DNA from 4 places in the Enterobacter sp. RHBSTW-00994 genome. Region 1 is predicted to be linked to each of the others. Evidence: predicted binding sites of a transcription regulator. Region 1 holds the regulator's gene; each other region holds the start of a gene.
The links. Region 1 encodes PurR, which represses purine synthesis genes. Its sites were predicted from a motif close to CANGCAAACGTTTGCNTG; they were not measured.

Region 1 (8,173 bases):
GTGATGAAAACGGACATGCCATTCGTGTTGATACCTCTATGCCGCGCGCACTTGAGCTTGATGAGATCCCTGGCATTGTGAACGATTTCCGTCAGGCCGTAGCTAACGCGCGCGAAGCGGGTTTTGATCTGGTTGAACTGCATTCTGCTCACGGCTACCTGCTACACCAGTTCCTGTCTCCGTCTTCCAACCATCGTACCGACCAGTATGGCGGTAGTGTGGAAAACCGTGCACGCCTGGTACTGGAAGTGGTTGATGCCGTCTGTCAGGAGTGGAGCCCGGACCGTATTGGTATTCGTGTATCTCCAGTTGGTTCTTTCCAGAACGTTGACAACGGTCCGAACGAAGAAGCCGATGCGCTGTATCTGATTGAAGAGCTGGCTAAACGTGGTATTGCCTATCTGCACATGTCCGAGCCAGACTGGGCCGGTGGTCAGCCTTACACCGAAGCATTCCGCCAGAAAGTGCGTGAACGTTTCCACGGTGTGATTATTGGTGCAGGCGCATATACCCCAGAAAAAGCAGAAGATCTGATTAGCAAAGGTCTGATCGACGCGGTTGCTTTTGGGCGCGATTATATTGCCAACCCTGATCTGGTCGCCCGACTGGAACGTAAAGCGGAACTGAATCCACAGCGTCCAGAAAGCTTCTACGGCGGCGGGGCTGAAGGCTACACCGATTACCCTTCTTTATAATCCCCTCATTGATAGCGGCGATACTTCGCCGCTATACTAAAACATCGTTTCTGTTCAAAAACATAATCCATTCGTTAATGAGGAAATTATGCGCCTACTTCACACCATGCTGCGCGTTGGCGATTTACAACGTTCTGTCGATTTTTACACTAACGTACTGGGCATGAAACTGCTGCGTACCAGTGAAAATCCGGAATATAAATACTCGCTGGCATTCGTCGGGTACGGCCCGGAAAGCGATGAAGCGGTCATTGAGCTGACCTATAACTGGGGTGTAGACCAATACGAGCTGGGCACGGCCTACGGCCATATCGCCCTCGAAGTCGATAATGCGGCAGAGGCCTGCGAACGTATTCGTGGCAACGGCGGCAACGTCACGCGCGAAGCCGGTCCGGTAAAAGGCGGCACGACGGTCATTGCTTTTGTTGAAGATCCTGATGGTTATAAAATCGAGTTGATCGAAGCCAAAGATGCGGGTCGTGGTCTGGGCAATTGATTCTCACGGGCGCGCGATGCGCCCCTAGTTTTACTGCATCCCCCCTCAAAATTTGCCATAATGCGCTCTGCTTTTTTCCCCTTGTAAGAGACCCTGATGTCCGATAACGCTCAATTTGCCGGTCTACGCGACCGTTTTCGTGGTTTTTATCCTGTTGTTATTGATGTTGAAACTGCGGGATTCAACGCTAAAACCGATGCGCTGCTTGAAGTTGCTGCCATCACGCTGAAGATGGATGAACAGGGCTGGATTTCACCGGACACCACGCTGCATTTCCATGTTGACCCCTTCGAAGGTGCAAACCTGCAACCCGAAGCGCTGGCATTTAACGGTATTGACCCGCATAACCCCCTGCGCGGTGCGGTGAGCGAGTACGACGCCCTGCACGCCATTTTTAAAATGGTACGCAAAGGGATGAAAGAGAGTGATTGCAGTCGCGCAATTATGGTGGCCCACAACGCCACATTTGATCACAGCTTTATGATGGCTGCTGCCGAGCGAGCATCCCTCAAACGCAACCCTTTCCACCCGTTTGTTACCTTTGATACCGCGGCCCTGAGCGGCCTGGCACTTGGTCAGACTGTGCTATCGAAAGCCTGCATCACCGCAGGGATCGATTTTGACGGTACACAGGCGCACTCCGCATTGTACGATACCGAACGTACAGCAGAGTTATTCTGTGAGATTGTGAACCGCTGGAAGCGTCTTGGCGGCTGGCCGTTATCGATGGGCGAAAGCGAAGAGTAATCTGTACCAGACATAAAAAAAGCGACCGCTATGGTCGCTTTTTTACTGGGGCAAAAACTTATTCCGCATCAGGCTCTTCTGATTTGTACTTAGCTGCCGTTTCTTTGATCAACTGCTGCAGTTCGCCACGCTGATACATTTCAATCAGGATGTCGCAACCACCAACCAGCTCACCATCAACCCACAGTTGCGGGAACGTCGGCCAGTTTGCATATTTTGGTAATTCAGCGCGAATATCCGGGTTTTGCAGGATATCAACGTAAGCAAAACGCTCGCCGCAGGCAGACAACGCCTGGACCGCTTGCGCGGAGAAACCGCAGCTTGGCAGTTTTGGAGAACCTTTCATGTACAGGAGAATCGGGTTTTCAGCAATCTGGTGCTGGATTTTTTCAATAGTGGTGCTCATGTCTTGCTTCCTTTAACTTCTGTTACGGCATTCGTCTGTCATTGTAGCGGTTCAGACGGACATCGGAAAATAACATTTTTGTCACGTCTATATATTTTAACGGTTACGCGTATAAGTTGCATTCCAAATGTAGCTTAACCCTATTTAATCTAAGGTTTTGCTTAGGGAGTGAACAATAGTGCGACAGATTGATGAATTTTTTTGCACTTGCTAACGAAACACGATTTTAGATTGAAAAATGCTATTAACTTCTCGGGTTTTTATAGATTAGAATCGACGGGCTTTGTAAATCATACGCGGGTCTTATTGATGACCGGCATTTATCAGGGGACTGCCCAGTGGCGCGGATAAATAAAATCTCGATCACGCTCTGTGCTTTACTGTTTACAACACTCGCTTTCACGCCAGCGGCTAACGCCTCCGAGCAGGCGCGGCACTCTGCTGTGCAAAAATCGCATCTGGCAAAAACCACAGAACGTAAGAAAAAACCAAGCAGTAAGAACGAAAAGAAAAAAACTACCGCTCAAACCAAGCATACCGCCTCCAGTAAAACCAAAACGACTCGCACTGCCCATTCCGCTACCCGAAAAGCCACTCCTGTACTGACAAAGGTTGTGACCGAAAAATGCACGCCACGTAAAGGCCATAAAGCGAAATGCGTCAAAGTGACGAAGGTGGCTGAAGTTCATAAGGTACGCGTGCAAAAGGCACAAAAAACGGCCATGAATAAACTGATGGGGCAAATTGGCAAGCCTTATCACTGGGGCGGAACATCACCGCGTACCGGTTTTGATTGCAGCGGTCTTGTCTACTACGCCTACAAAGACCTGGTGAAATTCCGTATCCCACGTACTGCAAACGAGATGTACCACCTGCGTGATGCCTCTCCTGTCGACCGTGGCGAACTCGAAAGCGGCGATCTGGTCTTCTTCCGCACCCAAGGGCGTGGGATGGCCGACCATGTGGGCGTTTACGTAGGTAACGGGAAATTCATCCAGTCTCCACGTAGCGGCCAGGACATTCAAATCACCTCTCTGAGCGAAGATTACTGGGTACGCCACTACGTGGGCGCTCGCCGTGTGATGACGCCAAAAACCATCCGCTAACCCCTGCCCTGCCACCTCCGTGGCAGGGTAAGTTCCTCTTTTGCATACCCTTTCAATTTGCTACTCTATCCCTGCTGTCTTTATGGTTATTGGCAGCAACAAAATAATAAGGAGAGAAGCAATGTCGTTCGAATTACCTGCACTACCGTATGCAAAAGACGCCCTGGCCCCACACATTTCTGTGGAAACCCTGGAATACCATTACGGCAAACATCACCAGACGTATGTCACCAACCTGAATAACCTGATCAAAGACACCGATTTCGAAGGCAAAACGCTGGAAGAGATCGTACGCAGTTCTGAAGGGGGCGTGTTCAATAACGCGGCTCAGGTGTGGAACCATACGTTTTACTGGCACTGCCTGGCTCCAAATGCGGGCGGAGAACCTACCGGTGAACTGGCTGCTGCTATTAATGCTACATTTGGCAGCTTCGCAGATTTTAAAGCGAAGTTTACTGATGCCGCAGTGAAAAACTTTGGCTCTGGCTGGACCTGGCTCGTGAAAGAGGCTGATGGCAAGCTGGCTATCGTTTCGACCTCTAACGCAGGCACGCCACTGACCACTAAAGCAACACCACTGATGACGGTCGATGTGTGGGAACACGCATATTACATCGATTACCGTAATGCCCGTCCAAATTACCTGGAGCATTTCTGGGCACTGGTTAACTGGGAATTTGTTGCGAAGAATTTCGCTGCATAAAAGACACGCAGAAGGGTTCGCCCTTCTGCGTTTTTATTTAATCTGTGGCGCAAGCCGTTTCAGGTTGTTTACGTCCTGACATCAACACCAGCAACAACCCGAGTGCAGCAATAATCGCCCCCATCACAGGAACAAAGCTGTAGCCCAGGCCACCTGAAATCACCGCCCCACCTGCGGCGGCCCCGAGAGCATTCCCCAGGTTAAACGCCCCGATATTTACCGAAGACGACAGACCCGGTGCTTCGCTGGCCACACGCATGACGCGCATTTGCAGTGGTGGGACTACCGCAAACGTTGCCGCGCCCCAGATAACCATACTGACAGCAGCCCCGACTTCACTGCGCGCAAGCCACGGGATCGCCAGCATAATGATAATCAGCAAGGTTAAGAACCCTTTCAGCGTACCACTGACGGAGCGATCGGCCAGTTTTCCCCCCAGGTAGTTCCCCAGAGAAAATCCGACGCCAATCAACACCAGCATAGCCGTCACAAAGACGGGAGTCGCATGGGTAATGTCGTGCAGTACCGGCGAAATATAGGTATAGAGCGTAAACATCGCCCCCGCACCCAGTACGGTGGTCAGAAGTGCCGACAACACCTGAGGGCGCATCAATACCGCCAGTTCATTACGGACATCAGGACGCTCGCCGGCGCTCCCTTTTGGTAATGAGAAGAAGAGCGCGACCATTGCCACAACACCCAGCGCGGCCGTTGCCAGGAAAGACATCCGCCAGCCAATGACCTCTCCCAGCCATGTTGCCGCCGGCACACCACCAATATTGGCGATCGTCAGCCCCATAAACATGGTTGCCACTGCGCTGGCCTGTTTATGTTTAGGCACGACACTGGCAGCAACAACCGAGCCCAGGCCGAAGAATGCACCATGGTTAAGACTCGTCAGAATGCGTGACAGCATCAACGTGGTGTAATCCGGCGAAATGGCTGAAAGCACATTTCCCAGCGTAAAGATAGCCATCAGGAAAATCAGAGCATTACGGCGAGCACGATGCGAAAGCAGCAACGTCATTAACGGTGCGCCAACCATTACACCAATGGCATAAGCACTGATCAGCATGCCTGCCGCAGGTATAGAAACATCTACACCCCGGGCAATAACCGGCAGTAGCCCCATCGGGGAGAACTCAGTAGTGCCAATCCCAAAGGCGCCAATCGCCAGGGCCAGCAGAGGAAAATTGATTTTCATGGGTCAACTCCGGATGCTGCGTCGGTTCTCGACACAGAACAAAGAAGCGGAAAGCATGACATCAATCACAAAAAATGAAAAGTTAGCAAAACAGCAAAAGATATTTAGCGGAAAAGCAACAATTGAGGAAGGTTCGGAGGGAGAGGTTTCTCCCCCCGTTTAAATCAGTGCAGAATGGCAGTAAAACCTGCGGCAACAATCAAACCCAGCACAATAATGGTGGTCGTTAACGAAAACTTAAGATCGGTACTCATCAATTTTTCCCCTTTTAATCCCCACATGAAAAGTGAGCTTGCTCATTTTTACACAGTTTACGTCAAAAATCTTCCAGGATTTAAACTGATAACCACTTTTGCTCTTCCCCTTTTGGTCAAGATCAGACAAAATTCCACGCTAAATTTATTAGCGTACCGGCCATTGACCCCCTCCTGACGTCCTGTGTCGTTTTCCCGGCGTGTCGCGATTCATAATTGCGTGATAAGGGTGAGAGAAGGCAAACGTTTACCTTCAAGTTTTTCAGGAGCTTAGGATATGGTCTGGAGTGACATTTAATGGCAACAATAAAAGACGTGGCAAAACGCGCAAACGTTTCCACTACAACCGTATCACATGTAATTAACAAAACGCGCTTTGTTGCTGAAGAGACACGCAATGCGGTCTGGGCAGCGATTAAAGAGCTACACTATTCGCCGAGTGCCGTTGCACGCAGCCTGAAAGTCAATCACACCAAATCCATTGGTTTGCTGGCGACCAGTAGTGAAGCAGCCTATTTTGCTGAGATTATTGAAGCAGTAGAAAAAAATTGCTTCCAGAAAGGCTATACGCTGATCCTGGGCAATGCATGGAACAGCATTGAAAAACAACGCGCTTACCTGTCCATGATGGCGCAAAAGCGCGTTGATGGTCTGCTGGTTATGTGTTCCGAATACCCTGAGTCCGTGCTCTCCATGCTGGAAGAGTATCGCCATATTCCTATGGTTGTGATGGACTGGGGAGATACCCGGGCTGATTTCACCGACTCAGTGAATGATAACGCCTTCGAAGGTGGTTACATGGCGGGACGCTACCTGGTTGAGCGTGGCCACCGCGATATTGGCGTCATTCCGGGTCCACTGGAGCGCAACACTGGAGCGGGACGTCTGGCTGGATTTATGAAAGCGATGGAAGAAGCGCTGATCACAGTTCCGGAAAACTGGATTGTACAGGGCGATTTTGAGCCTGAATCTGGTTATCACGCCATGCAGCAGATCGTGTCACAGCCGCACCGACCAACCGCTGTATTCTGCGGTGGCGACATTATGGCGATGGGCGCACTGTGTGCAGCCGATGAACTTGGTCTGCGCGTACCACAGGATATTTCGGTGATCGGGTATGACAATGTGCGAAATGCTCGCTTCTTTACACCGGCACTGACCACGATTCATCAGCCAAAAGATTCACTTGGTGAAACAGCGTTCAATATGTTGATGGACAGAATTGTCAGCAAGCGCGAAGAATCGCAAACAATTGAAGTCCACCCTCGGCTTATCGAGCGTCGCTCTGTTGCGGATGGCCCATTCCGTGACTATCGTCGCTAATGCTCTTTTCGGAGCCGGTTAATCCGGCTCCCTCAACCACTCTTTATTCATCGTTTCACTGTCTCCCAGATACTCCAGTAGCCAGGCCAGCGCAGGCGAAATATCATTTTGCTGCCAGGTAAGACAACAAGCTGCATCCGGGAACGGGTTCTCCAGTTCCAGCGAAACCCACTCACCGCTGTCAATTTTTGGACGCGCAAAGTGTACGGGAACCATCGCCACACACAGCCCGGCCGACAAACATGTTGCTGAGGATTCCCAGTCAGGCGCAACAACACGCCTTTGGTTGTCCAGCAACCAGGTAATACGCTTCGGCAGTGAACGGGACGTATCTTCCCGCACCAGTGAAGGCCAGTTACGGAGTGTGTCGTCACTCAGCGGCCCCTTCATTGCAGCCAGGGGGTGGTGACTTGCCACCACACAAGTCCAGCTGAGCATTCCCATATCGCGAAACGCATAGCGCCCCCCGACAGGAATGGCCTGCGTTGCGCCAATAGCCATTTCGACCCTGCCATCCGCCAGAGCATCCCAGACGCCGTTGAATACTTCCTGTGAAACCCGCAACTCAACATCAGAGAAATGGCGATAAAAATCGACAATCATTTGCCGAGTCCGTTCGGGTTTGACGATATTGTCGACGGCAATGGAGAGATGCCCTCGCCAACCGTTCGCTATTTGCTGGCACTGCTCACGGGTGATCTGCATTTTTTTGATAACAGAACGCCCTTCTTTCAAAAACCATACACCTGCAGGTGTTAACTCCACATCGCGATGGCGTCGTTCAAACAGCGGCACTGCCAGCCACTCCTCCAGTTGACGCACCGTATAGCTTATCGCTGATGGAACCCGATGAAGCTCCTGAGCTGCACCGCTGAAACTGCCGTTACGGGCGACAGCATCCACCACTTCCAAAGAATAATCTGACCACATTTTCTGCCTACAAAAAATTTGAATGCACTCGCCAAATATTAGCGTTTCACAAGCAGCTTTGCACTCCCTACACTCAGCGCCAATGTACACCTGCCTCCTCAGGAGAAAAAAACAATGCACCCCAGGAAAGGATTTTTAGTGTGGCTCGGCGGCTTAAGCGTGCTGGGTTTTTTGGCCACCGATATGTATTTACCGGCTTTCGCTGCTATGCAGGAAGATTTACAAACACCTGCCGCGGCCATTAGCGCCAGCCTGAGTTTATTTCTTGCAGGCTTTGCGTTTGCTCAACTGCTTTGGGGACCACTCTCT
Region 2 (8,173 bases), 1.1 Mb from region 1:
AACCATCATGGCGATGATCTTATCCATATCCAGCCCTTCCAGAGGCTGAGTGGCAATCCACTGACCGTCACGCAAAATCGTGATTTCATCACACAACTGGAAGATCTCTTCCATTTTATGCGAGATATAAACAATACCGCAGCCGCGATCTTTCAATTTACGGATAATAGTGAAAAGGTGGTTAACCTCTTTTTCCGTCAATGATGATGTCGGCTCATCCATGATGACGATTTTGGCATCATAGGAGAAGGCTTTCGCAATTTCGATCATCTGCATTTGGGAAACAGATAATGTTCCTACGCGTGCACGCGGATCAATATCAATATCCAGCTCATCGAAAATGGCTTTGGTGTCGCGATACATTTTATCCTGATCGACAAATACACCTTTGGTTGGATATCGCCCCAACCACATATTGTCCATTACCGAACGTTGCAGTACCAGGTTCAATTCCTGATGAACCATTGAGATACCATTTTCCAGTGCTTCTTTAGCTGAATGGAAATCGATCTCTTTCCCCTGAAAAAGAATACTGCCAGAATCTTTTTGATAGATCCCAAAAAGACATTTTAATAATGTTGATTTACCTGCGCCGTTCTCACCCATTAATGCATGAATGGAATGCGGGCGGACGTTTAAATTCACATTATCGAGTGCCTTAACGCCGGGAAAAGACTTGTTGACACCACTCATTTCTAACAAGAATTCACCGGACGACTGAGTATTTGTGCTGACCATAATTATACCTTGTTGGCCTCGCATATCGCGTTATAAAAGGGCGCAACGAATTGCGCCCAGTGGAGACATTTCAAATCACTTATTTACCGATAAACTCAGCCAGGTTTGACTGGTCTACGCCCACATAAGGTACGCGAACGATTTTATTTTCGATTTTCCAGTTAGTGCCATCAGCCGCACCTTTACCTTCAGCCAGGTTTTTAGCCAGATCGAAGCTTGCTTTTGCCTGGTTGTTGGCATCGTTCAGCACCGTACCGGCCATCGCGCCAGATTTAACCAGTGCCAGTGCTTCTGGTAATGCATCCACACCAAATACCGGAATGGAGGATTTGTTGTGCGCTTTCAGCGCTTCAACCGCACCCATTGCCATCGCATCGTTGTTGGCGATAACCACTTCGATTTTGTTCGCATTCGGGCCAGACAACCATGCATCCATCTTATCTTTTGCCTGAGCGGTATCCCACATTGCGGTATCTAACGCCAGTTGCTGCGTTTTCAAACCTTTATCATTCAGCTCTTTGATCACGTAGGTGGTACGTGCTTCAGCATCCGGATGGCCTGGTTCACCTTTCAGCAGAACAAACTGAATCTGACCATCTTTATTCAGATCCCAGTTCGGGTTAGCGGCCCAGTGTTTGGCAATCAGATCGCCCTGGATAATACCGGATTCTTTGGAATCAGTACCCACATAGAAGGCTTTGTCGTAGCTGTCCAGCGCTTTGCGAGAAGGTTCTTTGTTGAAGAACACAATTGGCACATTCTGCCCACGCGCTTTCTCGATTACCGTACCTGCCGCAGCCGGGTCAACCAGGTTGATAGCCAGTGCTTTCACACCTTTCGCCAGCAAAACGTCGATCTGATCGTTTTGTTTGGACTGGTCGTTCTGGGAGTCGTTCATCAGCAGCTGAACGTCTGGCGCTGCCTTAGCATCTTTCTCGATAGCTTTACGCACAACAGACATGAAGTTGTCGTCGTATTTATAGATAGTCACACCAATACGGGTTTCCGCAGCGTGCGCTGCTGCACCAAAAAGCATGCTTGCCATAACAGCAGACAGAGTCAACACCTTCTTATTCATGGTATCTCCGGTTTTTTTATGCAGGGTAGTTCTTGTGAATAACGGTCGGCGGGCAGATGTTAATAAAACGTTTCTGTCAGCCGAAGTTCACTTATAAAATTTCTATCTTCCGTGTTCGGTAACGCTCCAGAAATGCGTTTTATTGGTTGTTTGTGGCTGCCTGGCTATAGTGAAAGTGATTAATCACCGTTACATAGCGTTTCAGCTCCTAAAACGCTGACATCATAGTCAGCGCATTGTTAAGATACTGTGAATTTACTCACAGATTGAAAACGGTTACATCACCCTATGTAATCAGTTAGTGATCGGAGCCACAATTTGCCGAATAGAAACTGAGTGACGTCGTACTAAAGTCGGCATGAAACAGTGTGTTGCGTTAGGATCCTGCAGCCCTGCTGCGCCCTGTAACGCCAGCTCTGTTGCCAGTTTCGCCATCGAGGCAATGGGGTATCTCACTGTAGTCAGTTGCGGATCGGTGTAACGGGCAATCGGGATATCGTCAAAACCAATCAACGACAGATGCTGTGGCACAGCAATCCCATTGTCTTTCAACGCCGTTAGCGCGCCTGCGGCCATGTTATCGTTATAGGTAAAGACCGCCGAAAGCTGGAGATTTCGACCAAGCAACTCGACCATTGCCGCTTCTCCCCCTTGCATATCCGGCGTCCCCGTGCCAACCCAGCTCTCAAGGGGCACAATGCCGTGCTCTTTCAACGCATTTTGCCACCCTTCACGACGCATATCTTCGTCTTCAATAGAGTGGCTGGAAGCCAGATAACCGATACGCTGATGACCATTATTAATGAGCATGCGTGTTGCCATCATCGCACCACTCACGTTGTCCAACCCAACACAACGATGGGCATAGCCAGGGACGATTCGGTTGATCAATACCATACCTGGGATCTGTTCCATAAACCCGGCCAGCTCTTCATCACTTAACGCTTTTGAGTGAACAATCAGAGCGTTACAGCGTTGACGAATCAGTACTTCAATGGCATGACGCTCTTTTTCAGCCTCATGATAGCTGTTACCGATCAAGACATATTTTTGATGCTGCTGGGCAACAACATCGACAGCCTTCACCAGCGCACCAAAAAAGGCATCCGATACGTCCATTACCACCACGCCAATGGTGTCGCTCACCTGAGTAGCTAATGCCTGCGCATTGGCGTTAGGTCGGTATCCCAGTTGCGTGACGGCTTTCATCACTGTTTCACGGGTTTCAGGGCTAACCAGCGCGCTGTTGTTCAGCACGCGGGAGACAGTAGCAACAGAAACGCCCGCCTGGCGGGCGACGTCACGAATGGTGATCATGTTCACCATCCTTCAAAGGATTGCAGCAACTCACAGACACCCCCTGTGTTTAGCAAGGTGGCTATTTTGGCAGCGAGAGAGAGGGGACTACGTGAAGAAGGTCACACTGATGAAAACGGTTACATCCGTTTTGTTAATGATTGTGATCCAGATCGTTATCTGGATGTATTACTCAATGATACACCTGAAGCATGTATGGTTAATTGTCGCCATACCCACTCCAGTGGCCCCTGGCGGAAATAGCGCAGCCAGATAACGGAAAACGCCACATTGACTGCCCAGACCGGAATAACAAACGCCAGTAGCCCAAGACGGTCGAACTTCATAAACAGGCCAAAACGATAAAACAGTGTCGTGCAAATGAGCGTTTGCAGAATGTAATTGCTTAGCGCCATCCGTCCCACGCACGCCACTGCACTCACGAGTCTGGAGCGACACAGTTGCGGCCAGAAGCCATAAATCAACGCCGCGTAGCCGATAGTCTGAAACGGTGCACCCAGCTCACGCGGAACCTGAAGCAGAAATGCACACCACCGATAGTCCCAGTGAATGTACCATTGCGTCACGATCGCAGGCAGATTGATCAGGACACCGAGTAAAACCAGTCCTGCACCTGTCCAACGGTAATGCCGGAGACTGAATTCGCCCTTCAGCCAACCCGTGCGCATCAACGCAGCCCCCATCAACATCATTCCCGCCAATTGCCAGCCATACTGCGCACCCAACGCGAGGAGGTTATCACCCAGCATATCCGCGCGATTACCGATCGCTTCTGCACCCCCTTTGAACTTCCAGAATTGCTCGTACTGGAGATTAGCCGCATCCGGGATCCACGAACGATTGGTTGCTCCACCTGAAATCATCCCCAGCAGAAGCAAAACGGCAATGCCCATCAAATACAACATCACGCCAGTGTTAAACAGGCTTTTCACATTGTGGGCGTCGCGGATCATTCGCCAGCAGATCAATCCCACCAGCCCATAGGCCAGCAAAATGTCGCCATCCCAGAAAAACAACCCGTGGATAAAACCGAGAATAACCAACAGCGTCAGACGCGACTGGATCCAGCGTTTGCCACGTTTAAGCAGCATTTGCAGACCCGCGCCAAACAAGAGGGCGAAGAGAGTGAGGAATTTAACCTGCGCGAAGAGATCGAGCACAGCCCAGGTCCAGGCATCACGACGGGTAATGTCGCCATACCACGCAGGATTAAGATAGGCAGCCTTCGGCAGGCCAAAGGCGCTGATATTTAGCAGCAGGATACCGAGAATGGCGACGCCGCGAACAAAATCGAGCGTGACGTTTCGCTCCATGTACCCTGCCCTGTGTATTAGTTGTGGTGACGCACGGCGCGCAGGAACTCCTGGCGGGTGTTCTGGCTTGATTTAAACAGACCGCCCAGTGAGGTCGTGGTGGTCGCACTGGTGGCATCACGAACGCCGCGCGCTTTCACACAATAATGAACCGCGTCGATGGACACTGCCACGTTGTTCGTTCCTAACAATGTTTGCAGCGCTGTCAGGATCTGCTGCGTCAGACGCTCCTGCACCTGCGGACGCTGGGCAAAGAACTGGACGATACGGTTAATCTTGGACAAACCAATCACCGTCTCTTTCGGGATGTAGGCGACGGTCGCTTTGCCATCGATGGTGACAAAGTGATGCTCGCAAGTGCTGGTCAGCGTGATATCGCGTACCGTCACCATTTCATCGACCTTCATCTTATTTTCGATAACGGTAATTTTCGGGAAGTTAGCGTAATCAAGACCAGAGAAGATCTCGTCAACATACATTTTGGCGATGCGGTGCGGAGTCTCCATCAAGCTGTCATCGCTCAGATCGAGATTCAGCAGTTGCATGATCTCGGTCATATGCCCGGAAATCAGACGCTTGCGTGTTTCATTGTCAATTTCATTGACTGGCGGACGCAGTGGTGTTTCGAGACCGCGCGCCACCAGGGCTTCATGGACCAGGGCAGCTTCTTTACTGAGTGATGGCATTCTTGTCTCCTGCAGGTGTGACTGTCTTTTGCCCTCGTTGTGGCAAAAGTGTGCGCTCATTGTGCGTGAGGTAGCACACATAATCCAGTATTCACGACGATAATTATTGCAATTGTTGTTACCTTTCGGTTTGTCGGTTCCAGACTAATGCCCCTCCAACAAACAACGCAACGCCCGCAAGCCCCAACGCAGGCTCAAGCCGGTGCGTAAACCAGGTGGATAGGGCTGACGTGACGGGGCCAATGAGCTGCCCGATTGCGTAGCCTGTAGTGAGCAATCCCGCCATATAGCGTGTGTACTCTGGAGCCAGTTCACGGCCATAGAGTAAGGAGAGCTGAACGGCACATAAAAATCCGCCGCCCACCAGCAACCCACCCGCTAACAGACCGCTGAGACCCGGCAACAGCCAGGCAGCCAGTACACCGACACCCTGCAACCACAAGACAATAGCCAGCCGGCGATTGGATGATGAGGTATGCCGAAGCGCAATACTGAGCGCAATCCCCACCACCGCGGCTGCACCAAAAAGCGGCCAGACAAATTGTGCGAACAGACTGCCCGGAAAACGCGCTGCGGCCATTTGTGATAAAAACGTCGCCGGAAGGATATAACCGAACCCGGCCAGACTATAACTCCAGACCAGACGCCGTAAATCGACCGTGAGGATGAGGGGTTCAGGTGCGGTTTCCGGTCGGTGTAGCTGCCCCGTACGCGGAAGGTAACGCGCCACCAGGACAATTAAAACCAGCGCCAGCACCCCATAAATTTGCCAGGCTGCGCCGGCAGAGAGCGCTCGCGACTGGATATAAACCGCCAGAAACCCGCTCAGGGCGATGCCCGCTCCAGGGCCTGCAAATACCGCCGCACTGAGACCAGGTTTGCCCAGTTGTCCAAGCCGTTCATTTGTCCAGGCCGCAATCAGCACCATGGACCAGCCGCTCATGCAGCCAATCACAAAGCGAATCAGACCATGAATAATGGCGTTATCCGCAAGAGCAGAGAGCAGCGTGAGCGCTACCGCGCCGAAAATCCCGACGTACAGCCGGGTTTCAACGAAACGGTGCGCACGCATCGCGTCCCATGCGCCCACCAGATACCCCAAATAGTTCATCGCGGCCACCAACCCGGCGCTGGTTAAAGTGAGTTGTCCGGCCGCAATCATCAGTGGAACCTGAGGTGTAAAGGCAAAACGACCGATCCCCATCACCACGACCAGAACGACAAACCCGCTGAGCGCAATACGCAGCGCCATGGCCACTCCAATTGTTAAAAATAAGTAAATTTATGATGCCGTATAGTGCCACAGAGCGAAAGTGAAAGTTGCTCACAGGTAAATGAAAACGCTGTATTATGGCTTTAATGAAGATCAATTCGTACAAGGAGCCTTGCATGGAACTGCTCGAAGAGCACCGTTGTTTTGAAGGTCGACAGCAGCGCTGGCGGCACGACTCCACCGTGCTGAACTGCGCCATGACGTTCAGCATTTTTCTGCCACCAACAGATGAAGGCGTGAAACCTCCCGTTCTGTTCTGGCTTTCCGGTTTAACCTGTAATGACGAAAATTTCACGACCAAAGCAGGCGCGCAGCGAGTTGCCACAGAGTTGGGAATTGCCCTGGTCATGCCGGATACCAGCCCGCGCGGCGACGGGGTGGCAGACGATGCCGGATACGACCTGGGTAAAGGTGCTGGTTTCTATGTGAATGCCACCGAGCAACCCTGGGCAAGCCACTACCGGATGTACGATTACATCCGCGATGAATTACCTGCGCTGATTCAGCGTGAGTTTGACGTGAGCGAACGTTGTGCGATAAGCGGTCACTCAATGGGGGGACATGGGGCGTTGATCCTGGCGCTGAAAAACCCTGGAAAATTCACCAGCGTGTCAGCGTTTGCGCCAATAGTGAACCCGGCTCACGTGCCGTGGGGGCAAAAAGCGTTCACGAATTATCTGGGTGATGATGCGGAAAAATGGCAGGAATGGGACAGTTGTGCATTAATGCTGGCAAGCCCGTCGGAAAATGCCCTTCCTGTGCTTATCGATCAAGGCGATGCCGATCAGTTCCTCGCGGGACAGTTACAACCTGCCGTGCTTGCAGAAGCAGCACGCCAGAAAGACTGGCCGCTCACGTTACGCATTCAGCCAGGCTACGATCACAGCTATTATTTCATCGCATCGTTTATTGAAGATCATCTCCGCTTCCATGCGGAGCATCTGTTGAAGTAAATAAGCGCACCGCTGCCCGGTCGCACAGTGCTGACCGGGCATCTTTACATCAGAACTGGTAATCCACCGCCATAAAGTAACGACGGCCATCTTCCGTATAGCTGTAGTCGTCACGGCTGAGATCTTTATCCAGCAGGTTCTGGACACCCGCGCGAAGCTTAACGTTTTTCGTTGCCTGCCACGCGCCACCAGTATTCCACACAACATACCCTCCCGGTGTCGCCGCGCCATCAGTGATGGCACGTTTTTCACCGGTGTAGTTACCCTGCACGTAGAATGACCAGTCTTGCGTCGCCTGCCAGTCAACCGTGCCATTCGCGGTATGGAACGGAAGCTCAGACAGTGGCTTGTTATCACCATTACTGATATCACGCCCATCGTTGTAGGTGTAATTCAGCGTCATTTTCCAGTCTTCAGCCAGCGGGAATTTCAGTTCCGTCTCGACACCACGAATACGGGCCTTGTTGACGTTGTAATAACGGAAAATAGGCTCCCCGTCGGCGTTAAGCCCCACATAGTTCGGGTAGCTTTTTGCCTGCTTCACATTTGCCGTGCGGCTGATGCTAATACGGTCATCCACATCATTCTGGAAGGTGGTGATACTGGCCTGAACGCCTTCTAACCAGCCCTCTTCCCCGGCATAGTAAAGACCCAGTTCGAAGCTTTCACTGGTTTCAGGTTTCAGATCCGGGCTACCGACAATTTCACATGCACCACGGCAGGAACCGGTTGTCCAGTCAGGGCTTAACTGCAACAGCGATGGCGCTTTAAAGGCCGTCGCCCAGCCGCCCTTCACCGTCACGGTGTCGGTGGCG
Region 3 (8,173 bases), 1.8 Mb from region 1:
TTTTTGAGGTAAATCCCCCCTCCCTTGAGGGAGAGGGTTAGGGGTATTACTCGCCTTGCTCACGCGCAATGGCACGATAGCCAATGTCATGTCGGCTAAAACTGCCGTCCCAGCGAATATCCGCCATTAAGGCATACGCACGTTTCTGTGCTTCCGCGACGGTATTCCCGAGCGCCGTAGAGCAAAGCACGCGCCCACCGTTGGTCAGAACACGATCGTCGTCAGAGAGCTTCGTTCCTGCATGGAACACCTTGCCACCTTCAACGTCCTCCAGCGGCAAACCGTGGATCTCATTGCCCGTGTTGTAGTCGCCAGGATAACCGCCAGCAGCAATCACCACACCCAGTGATGCGCGTTCGTCCCATTCTGACGTTTTCTCGTCCAGCTTGCCGTCGCAGGCAGCCAGGCAGAGATCCACCAGGTCGGACTTCATGCGCAGCATAATCGGTTGAGTTTCTGGATCTCCAAAGCGGCAGTTGAACTCGATAACCTTAGGATTACCCTGCTTATCGATCATCAGCCCGGCGTAGAGGAAACCGGTGTAGGTGTTGCCTTCTGCCGCCATACCTTTGACGGTTGGCCAAATGATACGTTCCATGGTGCGCTGGTGGACTTCATCCGTGACGACCGGAGCAGGAGAATATGCGCCCATGCCACCCGTGTTCGGGCCGGTATCGGCATCGCCAACGCGCTTATGATCCTGACTGGTGGCCATCGGCAGGACATGTTCACCGTCGACCATCACGATAAAGCTGGCTTCTTCACCGTCCAGGAACTCTTCGATCACGATACGATGGCCTGCATCGCCAAAGGCGTTACCGGCCAGCATATCCTGAACAGCGTCTTCGGCTTCCTGGAGCGTCATTGCCACGATCACGCCTTTACCTGCGGCCAGACCGTCTGCTTTGATCACAATCGGCGCGCCTTTTTCACGCAGATAGGCAAGTGCCGGTTCAACCTCAGTGAAGTTCTGGTATTCACCCGTTGGGATTTTATGGCGTGCAAGGAAGTCTTTGGTAAAAGCTTTAGAGCCTTCCAGCTGTGCAGCACCTTCTGTTGGGCCGAAGATTTTCAGGCCCGCAGCACGGAATGCATCAACCACCCCAATCACCAACGGCGCTTCCGGGCCAACGATGGTCAGATCGATTTTCTCGTTTTGGGCAAAGCTCAGCAGTGCCGGAATATCGGTTACGCCAATAGCGACGTTCTGCAAAGCAGGTTCCAGCGCTGTACCCGCATTACCCGGTGCAACAAAAACCGTTTTTACTCGCGGAGACTGCGCAGCTTTCCAGGCCAGGGCATGTTCACGCCCGCCGTTACCAATTACTAATACTTTCATTGTCTGCTCCGTGGATTAATGGCGGAAGTGACGCATATCGGTGAAGATCATTGCGATGCCGTGTTCGTCGGCTGCAGCAATGACTTCATCATCACGAATAGAACCACCCGGCTGGATCACGCAGGTGATGCCGACAGCTGCAGCAGCATCAATACCATCACGGAACGGGAAGAACGCATCAGACGCCATGGCGGAGCCTTTCACCTCCAGACCTTCATCACCTGCTTTAATGCCGGCAATTTTCGCGGAGTAGACGCGGCTCATCTGGCCTGCACCTATCCCGATGGTCATGTTTTCTTTTGCATAAACAATGGCGTTGGATTTCACGAACTTCGCCACTTTCCAGCAGAACAGCGCATCACGCAGTTCCTGCTCGGTTGGCTGGCGCTTGGTAACAACGCGCAGATCACCCGCAGTGACCATACCCAGATCGCGGTCCTGAACCAGCAGGCCGCCGTTGACGCGTTTGAAGTCCAGGCCTGGAGCACGTTCAGCCCATTGGCCACAAATCAGAACACGCACGTTCTGTTTAGCGGAGGTGATGTTCAGCGCATCTTCAGTTGCGGATGGGGCGATGATCACTTCTACAAACTGTCGGGAGATAATGGCCTGGGCTGTTTCCGCATCCAGTTCACGGTTGAACGCAATAATGCCGCCGAAGGCTGAGGTTGGGTCGGTTTTGTAGGCGCGATCGTAAGCGTCCAGAATGGAGGTGCTTACCGCGACGCCACATGGGTTTGCGTGTTTCACGATAACACATGCGGGTTCGCTGAACTCTTTCACGCATTCCAGTGCCGCGTCGGTGTCAGCAATGTTGTTATAAGAGAGGGCTTTGCCCTGTACTTGCTGTGCTGTCGCAACAGAGGCTTCTTTTACCTCTTCTTCTATATAGAAGGCTGCCTGCTGGTGGCTGTTCTCACCGTAACGCATATCCTGCTTCTTAATGAAGTTCAGGTTCAGCGTGCGTGGGAAGCGACCAGAAGGCTCGTTGCTGTCGCCGTGGTAAGCAGGAACCAGGCTACCGAAGTAGTTGGCAATCATGCTGTCATAAGCCGCGGTGTGTTCGAACGCTTTAATGGCGAGATCGAAACGGGTGTCGAGGGTCAGAGAACCTTCATTGGCATCCATCTCTTTAATAATGGTTTCGTAATCGCTGCTCTTTACTACAATCGCGACATCTTTATGGTTCTTGGCAGCGGAGCGAACCATGGTTGGGCCGCCGATATCAATATTCTCTACGGCATCTTCCAGCGAGCACCCTTCACGGGCAACCGTCTGGGCGAACGGGTAAAGGTTAACAACAACCATATCGATTGGTGCGATCCCGTGCTGGTTCATGATCCCATCATCCTGGCCGCGACGACCCAGAATACCGCCGTGAACTTTCGGGTGCAGAGTCTTGACGCGTCCATCCATCATTTCCGGGAAACCGGTGTAATCGGACACTTCGGTTACCGGCAGGCCTTTATCTGCTAACAGGCGCGCTGTACCGCCAGTGGAAAGCAGCTCTACACCACGTGCAGAAAGTGCCTGTGCGAATTCAATGATGCCAGCTTTATCAGAAACACTGAGCAAAGCGCGGCGGACTGGACGACGTTGTTGCATGGTAAATCCCCTGGATTTCACGATTACAGAGAGCGTTAGATGAGTTTTCCGCGAAAAACTCATCTAACACCCCTAACGGGGCATCCTTGTTTTGCGCGTGCATTTTAACGAAAACGTTTGCGTAGTGCTCGCGAATTTTCAAAATTTCGTCGGGTTGTGGATAAGTCTGTGAGCAAAAGGGTATAAGGCGGTGTTTTGCTGTGGAATGCAGCAGTCAGTCATTTTTCTGCAATTTAAGGGTTGCGGCCTGATGAGAACTCCCTATAATGCGCCTCCATCGACACGGCGGATGTGAATCACTTCACAAACAACCCGGTCGGTTGAAGAGAAAAATCCTGAAATAACGGGTTGACTCTGAAAGAGGAAAGCGTAATATACGCCACCTCGCGACAGAGCGCTAAAGCGTGTCGCACCTGCTCTTTAACAATTTATCAGACAATCTGTGTGGGCACTCAAAGTGACATGGATTCTTGACGTCGCAAGACGAAAAATGAATACCAAGTCTCTGAGTGAACATACGTAATTCATTACGAAGTTTAATTCACGAGCATCAAACTTAAATTGAAGAGTTTGATCATGGCTCAGATTGAACGCTGGCGGCAGGCCTAACACATGCAAGTCGGGCGGTAACACAGGGAGCTTGCTCCCGGGTGACGAGCGGCGGACGGGTGAGTAATGTCTGGGAAACTGCCTGATGGAGGGGGATAACTACTGGAAACGGTAGCTAATACCGCATAATGTCGCAAGACCAAAGAGGGGGACCTTCGGGCCTCTTGCCATCAGATGTGCCCAGATGGGATTAGCTAGTAGGTGGGGTAATGGCTCACCTAGGCGACGATCCCTAGCTGGTCTGAGAGGATGACCAGCCACACTGGAACTGAGACACGGTCCAGACTCCTACGGGAGGCAGCAGTGGGGAATATTGCACAATGGGCGCAAGCCTGATGCAGCCATGCCGCGTGTATGAAGAAGGCCTTCGGGTTGTAAAGTACTTTCAGCGGGGAGGAAGGCGTTGTGGTTAATAACCACAGCGATTGACGTTACCCGCAGAAGAAGCACCGGCTAACTCCGTGCCAGCAGCCGCGGTAATACGGAGGGTGCAAGCGTTAATCGGAATTACTGGGCGTAAAGCGCACGCAGGCGGTCTGTCAAGTCGGATGTGAAATCCCCGGGCTCAACCTGGGAACTGCATTCGAAACTGGCAGGCTAGAGTCTTGTAGAGGGGGGTAGAATTCCAGGTGTAGCGGTGAAATGCGTAGAGATCTGGAGGAATACCGGTGGCGAAGGCGGCCCCCTGGACAAAGACTGACGCTCAGGTGCGAAAGCGTGGGGAGCAAACAGGATTAGATACCCTGGTAGTCCACGCCGTAAACGATGTCGACTTGGAGGTTGTTCCCTTGAGGAGTGGCTTCCGGAGCTAACGCGTTAAGTCGACCGCCTGGGGAGTACGGCCGCAAGGTTAAAACTCAAATGAATTGACGGGGGCCCGCACAAGCGGTGGAGCATGTGGTTTAATTCGATGCAACGCGAAGAACCTTACCTACTCTTGACATCCACGGAATTTAGCAGAGATGCTTTAGTGCCTTCGGGAACCGTGAGACAGGTGCTGCATGGCTGTCGTCAGCTCGTGTTGTGAAATGTTGGGTTAAGTCCCGCAACGAGCGCAACCCTTATCCTTTGTTGCCAGCGGCTAGGCCGGGAACTCAAAGGAGACTGCCAGTGATAAACTGGAGGAAGGTGGGGATGACGTCAAGTCATCATGGCCCTTACGAGTAGGGCTACACACGTGCTACAATGGCATATACAAAGAGAAGCGACCTCGCGAGAGCAAGCGGACCTCATAAAGTATGTCGTAGTCCGGATTGGAGTCTGCAACTCGACTCCATGAAGTCGGAATCGCTAGTAATCGTAGATCAGAATGCTACGGTGAATACGTTCCCGGGCCTTGTACACACCGCCCGTCACACCATGGGAGTGGGTTGCAAAAGAAGTAGGTAGCTTAACCTTCGGGAGGGCGCTTACCACTTTGTGATTCATGACTGGGGTGAAGTCGTAACAAGGTAACCGTAGGGGAACCTGCGGTTGGATCACCTCCTTACCTTAAAGAACCTGCCTTTGTAGTGTCCACACAGATTGTCTGATGAAAAGTAAATAGCAAGGCGTCTTGCGATTGAGACTTCAGTGTCCCCTTCGTCTAGAGGCCCAGGACACCGCCCTTTCACGGCGGTAACAGGGGTTCGAATCCCCTAGGGGACGCCACTTGCTGGTTTGTGAGTGAAAGTCACCTGCCGATATATCTCAAAACTGATTCCGTTGCGTGAGCAGCGAGTCACGTTTGAGATATTTGCTCTTTAAAAATCTGGATCAAGCTGAAAATTGAAACGACACACTGTGTCTGTTCTCCGTAATAAGAACAGATGAAGGTGTGTTCGAGTCTCTCAAATTTTCGCAATTTGATGATGAATCGAAAGAAACATCTTCGGGTTGTGAGGTTAAGCGACTAAGCGTACACGGTGGATGCCCTGGCAGTCAGAGGCGATGAAGGACGTGCTAATCTGCGAAAAGCGTCGGCGAGGTGATATGAACCTTTGACCCGGCGATGTCCGAATGGGGAAACCCAGTGCAATTCGTTGCACTATCGTTAACTGAATACATAGGTTAACGAGGCGAACCGGGGGAACTGAAACATCTAAGTACCCCGAGGAAAAGAAATCAACCGAGATTCCCCCAGTAGCGGCGAGCGAACGGGGAGCAGCCCAGAGTCTGAATCAGCAGGTGTGTTAGTGGAACGGTCTGGAAAGTCCGGCGGTACAGGGTGATAGTCCCGTACACAAAAACGCATCTGGTGTGAACTCGAAGAGTAGGGCGGGACACGTGGTATCCTGTCTGAATATGGGGGGACCATCCTCCAAGGCTAAATACTCCTGACTGACCGATAGTGAACCAGTACCGTGAGGGAAAGGCGAAAAGAACCCCGGCGAGGGGAGTGAAAAAGAACCTGAAACCGTGTACGTACAAGCAGTGGGAGCCTCTTTATGGGGTGACTGCGTACCTTTTGTATAATGGGTCAGCGACTTATATTCTGTAGCAAGGTTAACCGAATAGGGGAGCCGAAGGGAAACCGAGTCTTAACTGGGCGTTAAGTTGCAGGGTATAGACCCGAAACCCGGTGATCTAGCCATGGGCAGGTTGAAGGTTGGGTAACACTAACTGGAGGACCGAACCGACTAATGTTGAAAAATTAGCGGATGACTTGTGGCTGGGGGTGAAAGGCCAATCAAACCGGGAGATAGCTGGTTCTCCCCGAAAGCTATTTAGGTAGCGCCTCGTGAACTCATCTTCGGGGGTAGAGCACTGTTTCGGCTAGGGGGCCATCCCGGCTTACCAACCCGATGCAAACTACGAATACCGAAGAATGTTATCACGGGAGACACACGGCGGGTGCTAACGTCCGTCGTGAAGAGGGAAACAACCCAGACCGCCAGCTAAGGTCCCAAAGTCATGGTTAAGTGGGAAACGATGTGGGAAGGCACAGACAGCCAGGATGTTGGCTTAGAAGCAGCCATCATTTAAAGAAAGCGTAATAGCTCACTGGTCGAGTCGGCCTGCGCGGAAGATGTAACGGGGCTAAACCATGCACCGAAGCTGCGGCAGCGACACTATGTGTTGTTGGGTAGGGGAGCGTTCTGTAAGCCGTTGAAGGTGTCCTGTGAGGGATGCTGGAGGTATCAGAAGTGCGAATGCTGACATAAGTAACGATAATGCGGGTGAAAAGCCCGCACGCCGGAAGACCAAGGGTTCCTGTCCAACGTTAATCGGGGCAGGGTGAGTCGACCCCTAAGGCGAGGCCGAAAGGCGTAGTCGATGGGAAACAGGTTAATATTCCTGTACTTGGTGTTACTGCGAAGGGGGGACGGAGAAGGCTATGTTAGCCGGGCGACGGTTGTCCCGGTTTAAGCATGTAGGCGGAGAGTTTAGGTAAATCCGGACTCTTTTAACGCTGAGGTGTGATGACGAGGCACTACGGTGCTGAAGTAACAAATGCCCTGCTTCCAGGAAAAGCCTCTAAGCATCAGGTAACACGAAATCGTACCCCAAACCGACACAGGTGGTCAGGTAGAGAATACCAAGGCGCTTGAGAGAACTCGGGTGAAGGAACTAGGCAAAATGGTGCCGTAACTTCGGGAGAAGGCACGCTGATATGTAGGTGAAGCCCCTGCGGGTGGAGCTGAAATCAGTCGAAGATACCAGCTGGCTGCAACTGTTTATTAAAAACACAGCACTGTGCAAACACGAAAGTGGACGTATACGGTGTGACGCCTGCCCGGTGCCGGAAGGTTAATTGATGGGGTCAGCGGCAACGCGAAGCTCTTGATCGAAGCCCCGGTAAACGGCGGCCGTAACTATAACGGTCCTAAGGTAGCGAAATTCCTTGTCGGGTAAGTTCCGACCTGCACGAATGGCGTAATGATGGCCAGGCTGTCTCCACCCGAGACTCAGTGAAATTGAACTCGCTGTGAAGATGCAGTGTACCCGCGGCAAGACGGAAAGACCCCGTGAACCTTTACTATAGCTTGACACTGAACACTGGTCCTTGATGTGTAGGATAGGTGGGAGGCTTTGAAGCGTGGACGCCAGTCTGCGTGGAGCCGCCCTTGAAATACCACCCTTTAATGGCTGGTGTTCTAACGTGGACCCGTGATCCGGGTTGCGGACAGTGTCTGGTGGGTAGTTTGACTGGGGCGGTCTCCTCCCAAAGAGTAACGGAGGAGCACGAAGGTTAGCTAATCCTGGTCGGACATCAGGAGGTTAGTGCAATGGCATAAGCTAGCTTGACTGCGAGAGTGACGGCTCGAGCAGGTGCGAAAGCAGGTCATAGTGATCCGGTGGTTCTGAATGGAAGGGCCATCGCTCAACGGATAAAAGGTACTCCGGGGATAACAGGCTGATACCGCCCAAGAGTTCATATCGACGGCGGTGTTTGGCACCTCGATGTCGGCTCATCACATCCTGGGGCTGAAGTAGGTCCCAAGGGTACGGCTGTTCGCCGTTTAAAGTGGTACGCGAGCTGGGTTTAGAACGTCGTGAGACAGTTCGGTCCCTATCTGCCGTGGGCGCTGGAGAATTGAGGGGGGCTGCTCCTAGTACGAGAGGACCGGAGTGGACGCATCACTGGTGTTCGGGTTGTCATGCCAATGGCATTGCCCGGTAGCTAAATGCGGAAGAGAT
Region 4 (8,173 bases), 890 kb from region 1:
TGATCCATGGCGACCAGACTATCTGGTTCAAAATGCTGGAAGAAGGGACAAAATCCTTCAGCAGCGATACCTACCAGAATGCCGGTAAGTTCATGCAGGGTGAGTTCCCGCTGATGCTGTTTGCACTGCCTGCGGCATGCCTTGCGATGTATCACGAAGCTCACACCAAAAACAAAAAGATCGCCTTCGGCATTCTGTTCTCCGCAGCATTAACCTGCTTCCTGACAGGCATTACCGAACCAGTCGAGTTCACCTTTATTTTTGTTGCGCCAATCCTGTACGTCTTTAACGCCATTATGGCCGGCCTGGCCTACATGACGATGTACCTGCTGCATGCGCACATTGCAAAATCGTTCTCTGCCGGGTTTATCGACTACCTGTCGTTTGGGATCCTGCCATCATTTAATGGCTATCAAACCAACTTCCTGAACGCGGTCATTATCGGTATCCCGATGGCGCTGATTTACTACTTCACCTTCCGCTACGTCATTCGCCGTTTCGATGTTAAAACGCCGGGCCGTACTGAAGTCACCACCACCACGGACGATAAAACCGACACCGAAATTGCGACCGAGATTATCACTCTGCTGGGTGGCGCGAAGAACATCGACTCCGTGGGCTCGTGCATCACTCGCTTGCGCCTTGAAGTGGCAAAAAGCGATGAGGTGGATAAGGATGGTCTGAACGGTCTTGGCGCACGCGGCGTGGTCTTTGTCGGGGACAACGGCATCCAGGTAATATTTGGAGCCAGAGCACAGTTTATCGCCCAAACCATGTCCACCATGATCGGCAAATAATAAGATGCCGGACTGACACGTCTCCTGTACTCTGGGAGACGTTGTCTTATCTGGCTGATAATCGGTAAATTTCAGGGAGCGGTTTTGAAGAAAGTCAGCATTATTGATGTCGCAAAGCAGGCTGGCGTATCGGTATCTACCGTATCGCTGGTACTCCGCCAGAAAGGGAAAATCTCAGAAGCGACCATTGAGAAAGTCCATGCTGCCATCAATACGCTCGGGTATGTTCACAACGTCGCCGCCGCGAATCTTCGCGCCAATACCTCCAATCTTATCGGCCTTATCCTGCGTGATTTCAGCGACAGCTTCTCCATTAAGGTGATGGCAAGCATCGTGCAGGAGCTAGAAAAACAAGGGTTTATGGTTTTTCTCGGTCAACCGCTTAACGACCACGAACATCTTGAACGCTGCCTGCTCTCGTTTAAACAGCAAGGGGTGGCTGGCGTCATTTATCTGGCCTCGGATACGCGCACATCCTCTCTACCCGCACAAATCCGTGAATGCCCGTTACCTCTGGTTGCCGTCTCACAGTCCCTGCTGAATGAGCCCTGCAATCTGGTGATGCGTGATAACCGCCAGGCCGCAAGCCTGGCAACCCGTTACCTTATTGAACGCGGTCACCGCAATATTGCCTACATTGGTGGACGTGAAGGCTGCCTTATTCGCGAACAGCGCCTGCTCGGTTTTCGTAGCGCAATGGCACAATACGGCCTGGTTAATCGTGAAGAGTCAGCCCCGGCCTGTAGCGACGACACCCAGGCTGCAGGTTTGGCGACACGTCAGTTGCTGGAGAAAAACAACACCATCACCGCCCTGCTTTGCCATTCACCAGATGCGATGATCGGCTCCATTTCCGGGATCCATCATGTGGGGCGCACCGTCGGGAAAGATGTGTTTTTAACGCAACAGGTCGCACTGGTGGGCTTTGAAGATATGCTGCATGTTAATCTCACCTCTCCGTCGTTCACCTACGTCTCTTCAGCCAGTGAAGAGACCGGCCGCCAGGCTGCCGGGCTGATGATTCGTAAACTGAAAGAGCCAGAACTGCAAACCCAGCGAATTACGCTTTCCGGGCAGCTTATCGCACGGGAATCCGCATAATTTCAGATTTAGCTACGCGTTACCCAGGCCGATTAACTGCTATATTTCCATGATTTACCATGGATTATTACGATGCCGACCATTATCACCCACGCCGCTGTACCACTTTGTCTGGGCTTAGGCCTGGGCACTAAAGTGATCCCTCCTCGTTTACTTTTTGCCGGAATTGTCCTTGCCATGCTGCCGGATGCCGATGTTCTGGCGTTTAAATTCGGTGTGGCCTACGGCAATATTTTCGGCCATCGCGGGTTTACGCATTCGTTGTTGTTTGCGTTCATCGTGCCAATTCTCTGTGTCCTGGTCGGTCGACGGTGGTTCAGAGCCGGGCTAATGCGCTGCTGGCTGTTTTTGACGGTCTCACTGCTCTCTCACAGCTTACTCGATTCGGTGACGACAGGCGGCAAAGGGGTCGGCTGGCTTTGGCCGTGGTCAGATGAACGGTTCTTCGCGCCGTGGCAGGTGATTAAAGTCGCGCCATTTGCCCTGTCGCGTTATGCCACGCCGTACGGGCATCAAGTGATTATCTCTGAATTACTGTGGGTCTGGCTGCCGGGGGGCGTGTTGATGGGGCTGTTATGGTGGAAGCGGAGATAAAAGCAAAACGGCAACTCAGGTTGCCGTTTTTCGTATTTGCCCCCTCCCCCAAAGAGAGAGGGTCAGGATGAGGGGAAAATTACTTACGACGCCAGGTGGTTCCCTGCGGGCCGTCTTCCAGAATAATGCCCATCTCAGTCAGACGGTTACGCGCCGCATCTGCCGCCGCCCAGTCTTTCGCCTGACGCGCTTCCAGACGTGCCTTAATCAGGGCTTCGATCTCCGCGACTTCACCCTCATCCGCCTGAGCACCGCTTTGCAGGAACACGTCCGGCTCCTGCTCCAGTAGACCCAGAACGGCAGAAAGCTTACGCAGATGAGAGGCCAGCGCGTTTGCCGCCGCCATATCTTCAGACTTCAGACGGTTTACTTCACGCGCCATGTCGAACAATACGGAGTAGGCTTCCGGGGTATTGAAATCATCATTCATCACCTCCACAAACCTCGCTTCAAAGACCTCGCCACCCGCCGGTGCAGCCGATTTATCCGTACCGCGCAGCGCAGTGTAGAGGCGCTCCAGAGCGGAGCGTGCCTGCTTCAGGTTCTCTTCGCTGTAGTTCAACTGGCTACGGTAGTGACCAGACATCAGGAAATAACGCACCGTTTCCGCATCGTAATATTTCAGCACGTCACGCACGGTAAAGAAGTTATCCAGCGATTTGGACATCTTCTCACGGTCAACCATCACCATTCCGGAGTGCATCCAGTAGTTAACGTACTCGCCACCGTGGGCACAGGTAGACTGCGCGATTTCGTTTTCGTGGTGCGGGAACATCAGGTCAGAGCCGCCACCGTGAATATCGAAATGTTTACCCAGCTGTTTGCAGTTCATCGCAGAACACTCGATGTGCCAGCCTGGACGCCCTTCACCCCACGGGGATGGCCAGCTTGGTTCGCCCTCTTTGGACATCTTCCACAGGACAAAGTCCATCGGATTACGTTTCACGTCGACCACATCGACACGCGCACCGGCCTGCAGTTGATCCAGATCCTGACGGGATAACTGGCCATACGCCGGATCGGTCGGCACGGAGAACATCACGTCGCCGTTATCTGCAACATAGGCATGACCACGTTCAATCAGCTTTTCGGTGATGTCGATAATTTCGTGAATATGGTGGGTCGCACGCGGTTCACTGTCCGGGCGCAGAATATTTAACGCATCAAAATCGTTGTGCATTTCCACGATCATACGATCCACCAGCGCGACAAAGCTTTCGCCGTTTTCATTAGCACGCTTAATGATTTTGTCGTCGATATCGGTGATATTGCGGACGTACTTCAGGTTGTAGCCCAGGAAACGCAGGTAGCGCGAAACAACGTCAAAGGCAACAAAGGTACGGCCATGGCCGATATGACAGAGATCGTAAACCGTAATACCACACACGTACATGCCAACTTCCCCGGCATGGATAGGTTTAAATTCCTCTTTTTGGCGCGTCATTGTATTAAAGATTTTTAACATCGAAGATTCCATGTAAACACGTGTGTGGACGAAAACCGGGTATTCTACCCGTAATTCAAACCTGAAGCAGCACACAATGCAAGGTGATCGCATCCTGTGGTTATGCTATAACAAGCCCCTATATGTGACTCGAACACGGGTCGACGCACCACAATAACGGAACAGGATGCAAAAATGGTTACTTTCCACACTAATCATGGCGATATCGTAATCAAAACCTTTGATGACAAAGCGCCTGAAACAGTTAAAAACTTCCTGGACTACTGCCGCGAAGGTTTCTACAACAACACAATTTTCCACCGTGTGATCAACGGCTTTATGATCCAGGGTGGCGGTTTCGAACCGGGCATGAACCAGAAAGAAACCAAAGAAGCGATCAAAAACGAAGCGAACAACGGCCTGAAAAACACCCGTGGTACGCTGGCAATGGCGCGTACTCAGGCGCCGCACTCTGCAACCGCACAGTTCTTCATCAACGTGGCTGACAACGACTTCCTGAACTTCTCTGGCGAAAGCCTGCAGGGTTGGGGCTATTGCGTATTCGCAGAAGTGGTTGAAGGTATGGACGTTGTTGATAAGATCAAAAGCGTTTCTACTGGCCGCAGCGGTATGCACCAGGACGTTCCTAAAGAAGACGTTGTGATTACAAGCGTGACCGTCAGCGAGTAATTCGTGGCGACACTCTTTATTGCAGATTTGCATCTGCAAACAGAAGAACCGGCGATCACCGCCGGTTTTCTGCGTTTTTTGCGCGGTGAAGCGCAAACCGCCGACGCACTCTATATTCTGGGCGACCTGTTTGAAGCCTGGATCGGCGACGATGATCCCAATCCTCTCCACCGTGAAATGGCTGCCGCCATCAAAGCACTGGTCGATTCCGGTGTCCCTTGCTACTTCATTCACGGTAACCGTGATTTTCTGATCGGCACACGCTACGCCCGTGAAAGCGGTATGACATTACTGCCGGAAGAGCAGGTGCTCGACCTCTATGGCCGCAAGGTACTGATCATGCATGGTGATACACTCTGCACCGACGATACCGGCTACCAGGCGTTTCGCGCCAAAGTCCATACCCCGTGGATCCAAACGCTGTTCCTGGCCCTGCCGCTGTTTATTCGTAACCGTATCGCCGCCAAAATGCGCGCAGGCAGCAAAGCCTCCAACAGCAGCAAATCGATGGCGATAATGGATGTGAATGCTCAGGCCGTTGTCGACGTAATGGAAAAACACCATGTTCAGTGGCTGATCCACGGCCATACCCATCGACCAGATGTACACACTCTGACAACGAATGGCGAACCAGCCCACCGTGTCGTGTTAGGTGCCTGGCACAACGAAGGCTCGATGGTAAAAGTCTCGCCAGACGGCGTTGAGTTGATCGCCTTTCCGTTCTAAACCGGCTTCACATCCCCGTCAATAATCATTCTATTTTTCTGAATAACATCCGCAAATTGTTTCGATTTTAATCACCCCGTGGTCGGCTTATTATTTATCACATCAGGGCAACACGGCCCTAACACAGACAAAACACTTAAGGAATACGACCATGAAATCCATCAAAACTTTCGTTGCAGTTGCCACTCTTTCTCTGATCTCTTTCGGTTCTTTCGCTCAAAGCGTCAGCGCGACTGGCTCAACGCTTGACCGTGCAGAAGCGAAAATTGCGGCCCAGGCTGCTGAACAAGGTGCGTCTTACAAAATCACCAGTGCCCAGTTCAACAACCGTGTTCACATGACTGCAGAACTGACTAAATAAGACGCCTGATTGCCGTGCCGCCAGTAAACAGACCCGCGACAGCGACAATACGATGAGTAAGGAACGGAAAATGAAAAACATCAGCATCGTGAGCACCCTGCTTCTGACCGCAGTCCTGTCCACTGGCGCGATAGCGGCAGAGCATCGCTTCTCTACCCCTGAAGCAGGCTCGAATATTGACACCACAGTGCAGAACCATATTGATGTCAGTCGCGCCTTCGAAAAAGAGAGCCTGACTGCAGGCAATCTCCTGTAAAAACCGCATAAGCCCAAGCCGAACTGACCGCCCAACTGCGGTCAGTTTTATATTGGAAAGAAGACAACTCCGCCCTAACATTCACCGCGCAACCGTTTTCCTTGCCTGTATTACATGCTATTCTCTGTGCCCTCAACGCAGTGTGTTTCGCACCACAGGAGTTTTAAGACGCATGTCTTCCCGCAATAATCCGGCGCGTGTCGCCATCGTGATGGGGTCCAAAAGCGACTGGGCTACCATGCAGTTCGCCGCCGAAATCTTCGAAATCCTGGATGTTCCTCACCACGTTGAAGTGGTTTCCGCACACCGTACACCTGACAAGCTGTTCAGCTTTGCCGAAAGTGCAGAAGCGAACGGCTACGAAGTGATCATTGCCGGTGCTGGCGGTGCAGCACACCTGCCAGGCATGATTGCCGCCAAAACACTGGTTCCGGTATTGGGTGTTCCCGTGCAGAGCGCTGCATTAAGCGGTGTTGATAGCCTTTACTCCATCGTTCAGATGCCACGCGGGATCCCGGTTGGTACGCTGGCCATTGGTAAAGCGGGTGCGGCAAACTCCGCCCTACTGGCGGCCCAAATCCTCGCCACGCGCGACAAAGCATTGCATCAGCGTCTGCTGGACTGGCGTAAAGCCCAGACCGATGACGTGCTGGATAACCCGGATCCACGAGGTGCGGCATGAAACAGGTTTGCGTCCTCGGTAACGGCCAGCTCGGCCGTATGCTACGTCAGGCCGGTGAACCACTGGGCATTACCGTCTGGCCTGTCGGACTGGATGCCGAACCCGAAGCCGTTCCCTTTCAGCAAAGCGTGATCACCGCCGAGATCGAGCGCTGGCCGGAAACCGCCCTGACGCGTGAACTGGCACGCCACAATGCCTTCGTTAACCGCGATGTCTTCCCAATCATTGCCGACCGTCTGACGCAAAAGCAGCTGTTCGACAAATTAGGCCTGGCAACCGCACCGTGGCAATTGCTGGCTGACAAAAGTGACTGGAATGACGTTTTTGCCATGCTGGGCAAGCTGGCGATCGTAAAGCGCCGTGTCGGTGGCTATGACGGTCGCGGTCAATGGCGTTTACGCGAGAACGAAACCGCCGAACTCCCGGACGACTGCTACGGCGAGTGCATCGTTGAGCAAGGCATCAACTTTAGCGGCGAGGTGTCTCTGGTAGGCGCGCGCGCCCACGATGGCAGCACCGTGTTCTATCCGCTGACCCATAACCTGCATCAGGACGGTATTCTGCGCACCAGCGTTGCCTTCCCGCAAGCCAATGCGGCACAGCAAACGCAGGCAGAAGAGATGCTCTCTGCCATCATGCATGAGCTGGGTTACGTCGGTGTCATGGCAATGGAGTGCTTTATCACTCCCGCCGGTCTGCTGATCAACGAACTGGCGCCACGTGTACACAACAGCGGCCACTGGACGCAAAATGGCGCATCCATCAGTCAGTTTGAGCTGCATCTGCGCGCCATTACTGACCTGCCGCTGCCACAGCCGGTGGTAAATAGCCCCTCAGTGATGATTAACCTGATTGGAACCGATCTGAATTATGACTGGCTCAAGTTACCGCTGGTACACCTGCACTGGTACGACAAAGAGGTACGTCCAGGCCGGAAAGTGGGTCACCTTAATCTGAACGATATCGACACGGGTCGTCTGAGCGCTACGCTGGAAGCCATTATCCCGCTGCTGCCGCCAGAGTACGCCAGCGGTATTGTCTGGGCTCAATCAAAGCTTAAATAGTTCGCTTACCCTCATAATTCGCGTTTCAGTAAGGCGACAAGCGAGTGGCTCCCCAGGAACGTAATAAATACGTGACTGGGGTGAACGAGCGCAGCCAACGCATTTGAAACGTGAATTATGACGGGTAAGTTGATCTTCCCCTTCCCCGGCGTAAAATTCCCGCCCATTGTTGCTCAGTTTTCTTCTGGAAGAACCATGAACGATGGAACGGACTATCGCGCGATCCTCGCATCCGATACCCCTTTAATCGACGTTCGCGCGCCGATCGAATTTACGCAGGGTGCGATGCCCGCTGCAATCAATCTGCCCTTAATGAACGACGACGAGCGTGCCGCCGTGGGTACATGCTATAAACGCCAGGGACCAGAAGCAGCCCTCGCTCTCGGCCACAGTCTGGTTCAGGGGGAACTCCGTGAGAGCAGAATCAGCGCCTGGCGCGATGCCTGTCTGGCGAATCC

Region 2: the regulator PurR is predicted to act here: its motif matches at 3,242-3,259, upstream of galS (HTH-type transcriptional regulator GalS).
Region 3: the regulator PurR is predicted to act here: its motif matches at 3,051-3,068, upstream of purH (bifunctional phosphoribosylaminoimidazolecarboxamide formyltransferase/IMP cyclohydrolase).
Region 4: the regulator PurR is predicted to act here: its motif matches at 6,055-6,072, upstream of purE (5-(carboxyamino)imidazole ribonucleotide mutase).

Annotation. Positions count from the first base shown of each region.
Region 1 is NZ_CP056199.1:2,033,190-2,041,362, reverse strand. Features, by position in the region: gene HV346_RS09820 (alkene reductase) at 1-695, shown strand, start outside; gene gloA (lactoylglutathione lyase) at 784-1,191, shown strand; gene rnt (ribonuclease T) at 1,288-1,938, shown strand; gene grxD (monothiol glutaredoxin 4) at 1,997-2,344, opposite strand; gene HV346_RS09800 (C40 family peptidase) at 2,683-3,450, shown strand; gene sodB (superoxide dismutase [Fe]) at 3,572-4,153, shown strand; gene HV346_RS09790 (MFS transporter) at 4,191-5,357, opposite strand; gene HV346_RS09785 (hypothetical protein) at 5,356-5,520, shown strand; gene HV346_RS09780 (YnhF family membrane protein) at 5,522-5,611, opposite strand; gene purR (HTH-type transcriptional repressor PurR) at 5,909-6,934, shown strand; gene punR (DNA-binding transcriptional activator PunR) at 6,953-7,864, opposite strand; gene punC (purine nucleoside transporter PunC) at 7,979-8,173, shown strand, end outside.
Region 2 is NZ_CP056199.1:3,164,021-3,172,193, forward strand. Features, by position in the region: gene mglA (galactose/methyl galactoside ABC transporter ATP-binding protein MglA) at 1-738, opposite strand, end outside; gene mglB (galactose/glucose ABC transporter substrate-binding protein MglB) at 818-1,816, opposite strand; gene galS (HTH-type transcriptional regulator GalS) at 2,111-3,133, opposite strand; gene yeiB (DUF418 domain-containing protein YeiB) at 3,289-4,446, opposite strand; gene folE (GTP cyclohydrolase I FolE) at 4,464-5,132, opposite strand; gene HV346_RS15245 (YbfB/YjiJ family MFS transporter) at 5,251-6,384, opposite strand; gene fghA (S-formylglutathione hydrolase) at 6,522-7,358, shown strand; gene cirA (catecholate siderophore receptor CirA) at 7,408-8,173, opposite strand, start outside.
Region 3 is NZ_CP056199.1:233,817-241,989, forward strand. Features, by position in the region: gene HV346_RS01110 (DUF1481 domain-containing protein) at 1-7, shown strand, start outside; gene purD (phosphoribosylamine--glycine ligase) at 47-1,339, opposite strand; gene purH (bifunctional phosphoribosylaminoimidazolecarboxamide formyltransferase/IMP cyclohydrolase) at 1,355-2,944, opposite strand; rRNA gene HV346_RS01125 (16S ribosomal RNA) at 3,503-5,042, shown strand; tRNA gene HV346_RS01130 (tRNA-Glu) at 5,128-5,203, shown strand; rRNA gene HV346_RS01135 (23S ribosomal RNA) at 5,435-8,173, shown strand, end outside.
Region 4 is NZ_CP056199.1:1,139,921-1,148,093, reverse strand. Features, by position in the region: gene HV346_RS05385 (PTS transporter subunit EIIC) at 1-797, shown strand, start outside; gene malI (Mal regulon transcriptional regulator MalI) at 882-1,898, shown strand; gene HV346_RS05375 (metal-dependent hydrolase) at 1,971-2,492, shown strand; gene cysS (cysteine--tRNA ligase) at 2,572-3,957, opposite strand; gene ppiB (peptidylprolyl isomerase B) at 4,132-4,626, shown strand; gene lpxH (UDP-2,3-diacylglucosamine diphosphatase) at 4,630-5,352, shown strand; gene HV346_RS05355 (YdgH/BhsA/McbA-like domain containing protein) at 5,504-5,713, shown strand; gene HV346_RS05350 (hypothetical protein) at 5,784-5,969, shown strand; gene purE (5-(carboxyamino)imidazole ribonucleotide mutase) at 6,142-6,651, shown strand; gene purK (5-(carboxyamino)imidazole ribonucleotide synthase) at 6,648-7,715, shown strand; gene mnmH (tRNA 2-selenouridine(34) synthase MnmH) at 7,911-8,173, shown strand, end outside.